2 regions of the Klebsiella sp. R445 genome follow, and region 1 is predicted to be linked to the other one. Evidence: predicted binding sites of a transcription regulator. Region 1 holds the regulator's gene; the other holds the start of a gene.
What was found. Region 1 encodes sigma-54, which starts transcription at its own class of promoters, with help from an activator protein. Its sites were predicted from a motif close to GTTGGCACANNTTTCGCTNT; they were not measured.
Positions count from the first base shown of each region.

Region 2: a site for sigma-54 is predicted at 1,675-1,694, ahead of norV (anaerobic nitric oxide reductase flavorubredoxin). Genes of this name have one in related genera too.

Region 1 is NZ_CP180446.1:3,734,913-3,738,385, forward strand. Features, by position in the region: gene ptsN (PTS IIA-like nitrogen regulatory protein PtsN) at 1-391, opposite strand, end outside; gene hpf (ribosome hibernation promoting factor) at 462-749, opposite strand; gene rpoN (RNA polymerase factor sigma-54) at 772-2,205, opposite strand; gene lptB (LPS export ABC transporter ATP-binding protein) at 2,253-2,978, opposite strand; gene lptA (lipopolysaccharide transport periplasmic protein LptA) at 2,985-3,473, opposite strand, start outside.
Region 2 is NZ_CP180446.1:4,337,520-4,340,992, forward strand. Features, by position in the region: gene norW (NADH:flavorubredoxin oxidoreductase) at 1-196, opposite strand, end outside; gene norV (anaerobic nitric oxide reductase flavorubredoxin) at 193-1,629, opposite strand; gene norR (nitric oxide reductase transcription regulator) at 1,817-3,361, shown strand; gene gutQ (arabinose-5-phosphate isomerase GutQ) at 3,324-3,473, opposite strand, start outside.

The DNA.
Region 1 (3,473 bases):
GCCGTTTCGCCACCAGCGACAGCGTATGTAGATGGGTCTTGGTCTGGTCAGCCGGCACCAGGAGCGCAAACAGCAGGTCGACCGGCTGGTTGTCGATGGCATCAAATGCAATCGGGGTTTCCAGCTGGACAAATACGCCAACCGCACGCAGCGTATCCTCTTCGAGCTTGCCATGAGGAATGGCAATCCCATTGCCAATCCCGGTACTGCCCATTTTCTCGCGAGTGAGGATCGCTTCAAACACCAGCTGTGGCGGTAAACCTAACTGTTTAGCTGCCAGCTCACTGATGATTTCCAGCGCGCGTTTTTTGCTCTGGCAGTGAACCTGGCTACGGGTACATTCCTGGTTAAGGACGTTGCTCAGTTGTAGAGCCGAATCGTTGTTCATCATAATTTCACCTGAGCGCCCCTTGCCTGCCACCCATGAAAGCGGGTAACAGGCGAGAGCAACGCCCGGACAATTAGTGTTGTTTTAGTTTATCTTTATGTTTCGTTAACTGTCTTGCCAGCTTATCGATAAGACCATCGATAGCGGCATACATATCCTGCCCTTCCGCACTGGCATGGATTTCGCCACCGTTGACATGCAGATTGGCATCCGCAATTTGCGTCACCTTCTCTACTTTTAACACAATGTAGACCTGATTGATCCGGTCGAAAAACTGCTCCAGTTTGCTGAACTTCGCGTTCACGAAGTCGCGCAGTGCAGGGGTGATCTCGACGTTGTGTCCTGTAATGTTGAGCTGCATAGTGTCTTCCTTATCGGTTGTGTCAGACCAGTTGTTTACGCTGGTTGGACGGCGGAATGGATAAAGACTCTCGGTACTTGGCAACGGTACGGCGCGCGACCATGATACCTTGTTCGGACAGTATGGTGGTGAGCTTACTGTCACTCAACGGCTTCGCGGGGTTCTCCGCGGCGATTAACTTCTTCACCAGCGCACGAATGGCGGTGGACGATGCCTCGCCGCCGCCTTCGGTGCTTACGTGGCTGGAGAAGAAATACTTGAGCTCAAAAATACCGCGCGGACTGTGCAGGTATTTTTGAGTGGTGACACGTGAAATAGTGGATTCATGCATCTCGACGGCCTGAGCGATATCCGCCAGCACCATCGGTTTCATATACTCTTCGCCCTGCTCGAAGAAGGCTTGCTGCTGCTCGACGATGCAACGGCTGACTCGCAGCAGCGTATCGTTGCGGCTTTCCAGGCTCTTGATGAGCCAGCGAGCTTCCTGCAGGTTGCTACGGATAAACTGGCTGTCGGCGTCATTGCGCGAGCTGTTACCCATTGCGGCATAGTGCTGATTGATTTTCAGGCGCGGGATACTGTCGGAATTCAGCTCCACTACCCAGCGGTCGCTAACCCTGCGCACCAGAACGTCAGGAATGACATACTCTGGCTCACTGGTCTGGATCGACTGGCCTGGGCGAGGATCGAGCGACTGGATCAGGTTAACCGCTTCTTTCAGCACATCTTCTTTAAGACGCGTCACGCGCATCAGGGAACGGAAATCATGGTTGGCGAGCAGATCGAGATGATCGCTGATGATCAGCCGGGCCTCTTCCAGCCACGGCGTCTCTTTTGCATATTGTGAAAGCTGAACCAGCAGGCAGTCGCGCAGATCTTTCGCCGCCACGCCAACCGGGTCGAAACGTTGGATACGTTTTAGTACTGCTTCTACTTCTTCGAGGCCGATCTCTTCATCGTCGATGCTCTCGACAATATCTTCGATCCGAATGGTGAGATAGCCGGTGTCATCGACGGCATCGACGATAGAGGTGGCGATGGCGCGATCGGTATCGGTAAATGGCGTCAGCTCGACCTGCCACATCAGGTAATCCTGCAGGCTTTGGGTCGTTTCGCCCTGATAGACCGGCAGCTCGTCGTCCTGATAGTCAACGCCGTTTCCTGACGGTGTACCGGCGGTGTAGATCTCATCCCAGCTGGCGTCGAGGGGCAACTCCTCCGGCATATCTTTTTGCTCAAGCGCATCGACCGTATCCAGGGATTCGCGGTCCTCGACCTCTTTGGTTTCTACCTCATCGTGAAGATCGGTTTGCTCAAGCAACGGATTACTCTCCAGCGCCTGCTGGAGTTCCTGCTGGAGTTCTAACGTGGACAGCTGCAGCAAACGGATGGCCTGCTGCAGTTGTGGCGTCATGGCAAGCTGTTGGCTTAGCCTTAATTGCAAACCTTGCTTCATATTCAGGGCAAATATCTCCGGCTAAAACGTCTGTAACCTCTACCCTATCAGAGTCTGAAGTCTTCCCCAAGATACACGCGCTTAACCTGCTCGTCTTCCAGGATTTCTTGCGGCGTGCCGTGGGCAATCAGATGACCCTGGCTAACGATATAGGCGCGTTCACAAACGGCCAGCGTTTCCCTGACGTTATGGTCGGTGATCAGCACCCCAAGACCGCTGTCTCGCAGGTGTTCGATGATCCGTTTGATGTCGATAACGGAAATCGGGTCCACGCCGGCAAAGGGTTCATCCAGCAGGATAAATTTCGGGTTAGCGGCCAGCGCACGGGCGATTTCGACACGACGGCGTTCACCACCGGAAAGCGCCTGACCGAGGCTGTCGCGCAGATGTTCGATATGAAACTCTTCCATCAGCTCTTTGGCGCGATCTTCGCGCTGCTCGCTGCTGAGATCGTCCCGAATCTGCAACACCGCCATCAGGTTATCAAACACGCTCAGGCGGCGGAAAATAGAGGCTTCCTGCGGCAGATAGCCAATGCCCCGGCGCGCGCGCGCGTGCAGCGGCAGCAGGCTGATATCTTCATCGTCGATGATAATGTTGCCGGCGTCGCGCGGCACAATGCCCACCACCATGTAGAAGGTCGTGGTTTTACCGGCGCCGTTTGGGCCAAGCAGGCCGACAATCTCGCCGGAGTTCACGGTCAGACTGACATCTTCCACCACGCGGCGGCCTTTATAGGCTTTAGCAAGATTCTTTGCAGTTAATGTTGCCATAACGAATTACTTACCTTTCTTTGACTGATCGCCACTTTTGTCCTGCAGCTGCGAAGGAACCAGAACCGTGGTTACGCGTCCGCCTTTACTGCTGAAAGCCTGCATTTTCTGCTCTTTCACCAGGTAAGTGATTTTGTCACCCTGGATGTTGCTATCGATCTGCTCCAGATGCGCGTTGCCGGTCAGCACCACAAAATCGTTCTGCAATTCATAATGCATTTTATCGGCGCGGCCTTTCACCGGTTTGCCGTTGTCCTGCATCTGATAGAAGGTGGCCGGGTTACCATAACCGTCGATCACTTCTTTGCCTTTTTCACCGCCAGGACGGGTGACGACCACCTTATCTGCGTTGATTTTGATGGTGCCCTGGGTGACGACCACATTGCCGGTAAAGGTGACGATATTGCCCTGCATATCCAGCGATTGCTGATCGGATTCGATGTGAATCGGCTGATCGGTATCACCGGTTTTGGCCAGTGCCGGCAGGCTGGCGGC
Region 2 (3,473 bases), 600 kb from region 1:
CACCTGCCGTTTGCAGGGTCAGGTCGTCGGCGCTTTGACCGCGGCTGACCACATGGCTGAGATCCGGTTTATTGTACTCATCCATGCTGTCGGCCGCGATCAGGGTCAGCGGAACCTGCGGATCCTGCTTACGGATGTTTTTCACCAGCTGACGGGCCGCGAAGCCCGAGCCGATGATGACGATACCTTCGCTCATTTGGCCTCCGTTGCCAGCACGTCAAAGACCTCTTTACCCAGGGAACATTCCGGGCACAGGAAGTCGTCCGGAACCTCGCTCCACGGCGTACCCGGCTGCACCTGCTGGTTCGGTTCGCCTTTTGCTGGATCGTAAATCCACTGGCAGACGCTGCACTGCATGGTGGGGCCCATGCCTACTGCCGCGGCGCAGGCGTTCTGCTCCGGTGCGGCGGGGGCGGCGGCAACCGGCAGCGGGGAGAGGGCCCACTGGCGGGCAATCTGCCGGCCGTGCTCGCGACACAGCGCCAGCGCGTCGAGGTCCGGACGCCATTTGGCCTTCAGGCTCAGAGACATCTCAAAACCGGCATCCTGTAAACGGGTAGAAAGTCTGTCCACCGCGCCGCCGCTCCAGCCGTGCGAGCCAAAAGCGCTGGCACGTTTGTTACGAAAACGCAGGCCGGTCATCTCTTCCACCAGGCCGGCGATTTTCGGCATCATCACGTTATTCATGGTGGAGGTACCCACCAACACCCCTTTTGAACGGAACACGTTGGTCAGGATGTCGTTCTTATCGCTGCGGGCGACGTTGAAGATTTTTACCGCCACGTTAGGGTCAACTTCGGTGATGCCCTGAGCGATAGCGTCCGCCATCATGCGGGTGTTGTTGGACATGGTGTCGTAGAACAGGGTGATGCGATCTTCCTGATAATCCGCCGCCCATTTCAGGTACAGCTCGACGATCTGGGTCGGGTTATCGCGCCAGACCACGCCGTGCGAGGTGGCGATCATATCGACGGGCAGATTGAAGCCGAGGATCTCGGTAATTTTGGGCGTCACCAGGCGGCTGAACGGGGTCAGGATGTTGGCGTAGTAGCGCTGGCACTGTTCGAACAGTTCGTTCTGGTCCACTTCATCATTAAACAGGTGCTCGTCGCAGTAGTGCTGGCCGAAGGCGTCGTTGCTGAACAGCACCGCGTCGCCGGTCATGTAAGTCATCATGCTGTCCGGCCAGTGCAGCATTGGTGTTTCCACGAAAATCAGCTGCTTGCCGTTGCCGATATCCAGCGCGTCGCCGGTTTTCACCACGTTGAAATTCCATTCCGGGTGATGGTGATGGCCGGTAATGGAATCGATAGCGTTGGCGGTGCAGTAAATCGGCGTGTCCGGAATGCTGTTCATCAGCTCGGTCAACGCGCCGGCATGGTCTTCTTCCGCATGGTTAATGATGATGTAGTCGATATCCGCGAGATCGATTTCGCTACGCAGGTTCTGCACGAACTCGCGGCTGAATTTATGATCCACGGTATCAATCAGCACATTTTTCTCTTCGCGGATCAGGTAGCTGTTGTAGCTGCTGCCGCGCAACGTTTTGTATTCGGTACCGTGGAAATCACGCACTTCCCAGTCACGCTGGCCGACCCAATGAATGTTATTTTTCACCACAATAGACATAGCAACCTCAATTTATACAGCATGTTCAGATACGATGGGTTACCTATATCAAATTGCGTGCCAGTTTTTTAATTTGTTGATTTTGTTGTGTTTTATGTTTTTTCATTAAACCGGTTGATGTCAAAATGACAGCGGTTAAAATAGTCTTTATGACCATTACTAGTGTCAAAATGACAATGAGGCCGCGATGCGCTTTTCCGTGGACATGCTGGCGAAGATCGCCATTGATTTACAAAGCGATATTGGCCATGCCGACCGCTTTTCCCGCTTGATTACGACCCTGCGCCAGGTGCTGGGCTGCGACGCCTCAGCGCTGCTGCGCTACGAGGCGCATCAGTTTGTGCCGCTGGCGATCGACGGGCTGGCTGAAGATGTGCTGGGGCGACGTTTTGCGTTGGCGGGCCACCCGCGGCTGGAGGCGATTGCCCGCGCCGGCGATGTGGTGCGTTTCCCGGCGGACAGCGACCTGCCGGACCCCTATGATGGCCTGATTCCCGGCCATGAGAGCCTGAAGGTGCATGCCTGCGTGGGGCTTCCACTGTTTGCCGGACAGACCCTGATTGGCGCGCTGACCCTCGACGGCATGGAGGCCGACCGCTTCGATAGCTTCAGCGATGAAGCGCTGCGCCTGATCGCGGCGCTGGTGGCGGGAGCGCTGAATAACGCGCTGCTTATCGCGCGGCTTGAGAATCAGAACGTGCTGCCGGAGGCGAGCGTGCACTATACGCCCCCGGACCATCAGGAAATTATCGGCCTGTCGGCGCCGATGGTGCAGCTGAAAAAAGAGATCGATATCGTCGCCGCCTCGGATTTGAACGTCTTGATCAGCGGTGAAACCGGCACCGGCAAAGAGCTGGTGGCGCAAGCGCTGCATCAGGGCTCGTCCCGGGCAGCCAATCCGCTGATCTATCTGAACTGCGCGGCGCTGCCGGAGAGCGTGGCGGAAAGCGAGCTGTTCGGGCACGTGAAAGGGGCCTTTACCGGGGCGATCAGCAACCGCAGCGGCAAGTTTGAAATGGCCGATAACGGCACCCTGTTTCTCGATGAGATTGGCGAGCTGTCGCTGGCGCTGCAGGCCAAGCTGCTGCGGGTACTGCAGTATGGCGATATTCAGCGGGTAGGGGATGACCGCAGCCTGCGGGTTAACGTCCGGGTGCTGGCGGCCACCAACCGCGACCTGCGCCAGGAGGTGGTTGAAGGCCGGTTTCGTGCCGATCTCTATCACCGTCTGAGCGTGTTCCCGCTGTCGGTGCCGGCGCTGCGCGAGCGGGAAGATGACGTGGTGCTGCTGGCCGGTTATTTCTGCGAGCAGTGTCGGTTACGCATGGGGTTAGGGCAGGTGGTGCTCAGCGATGCGGCGCGCTCGGGGCTGCGCAAGGCGCCGTGGCCGGGCAACGTGCGCGAGCTGGAACATGCTATTCATCGTGCGGTGGTGCTGGCGCGGGCGACCCAGACGGCGGATGAGGTGCGGCTGGATCCACACCATTTTCAGTTTGCCGCCGCCGCGTCGCTGCCGCCTGCCGCAACGCCGGTCGCGCTGCAACAGACGATCAATCTGCGCGAGGCAACCGAGACGTTCCAGCGCGAGGCCATTTCCCGCGCTTTAGCGGATAACCAGCGTAACTGGGCGGCAGCGGCCCGGGCGCTGGAGCTGGACGTCGCCAACCTGCATCGGCTGGCGAAGCGTCTGGGGCTTAAAGGATCCCGGCCTGATAAAAGTTTTGCAGGTTAATGGCGCCCACCAGAAGGCCGTTTTCATCAACCACCGGTGCGGCGCTGATTTTGTGCTTCATCAGCCGCTCTTTGGCTTCTACCGCGCGGCTTTCGGCCTGCAGGGTGACGCC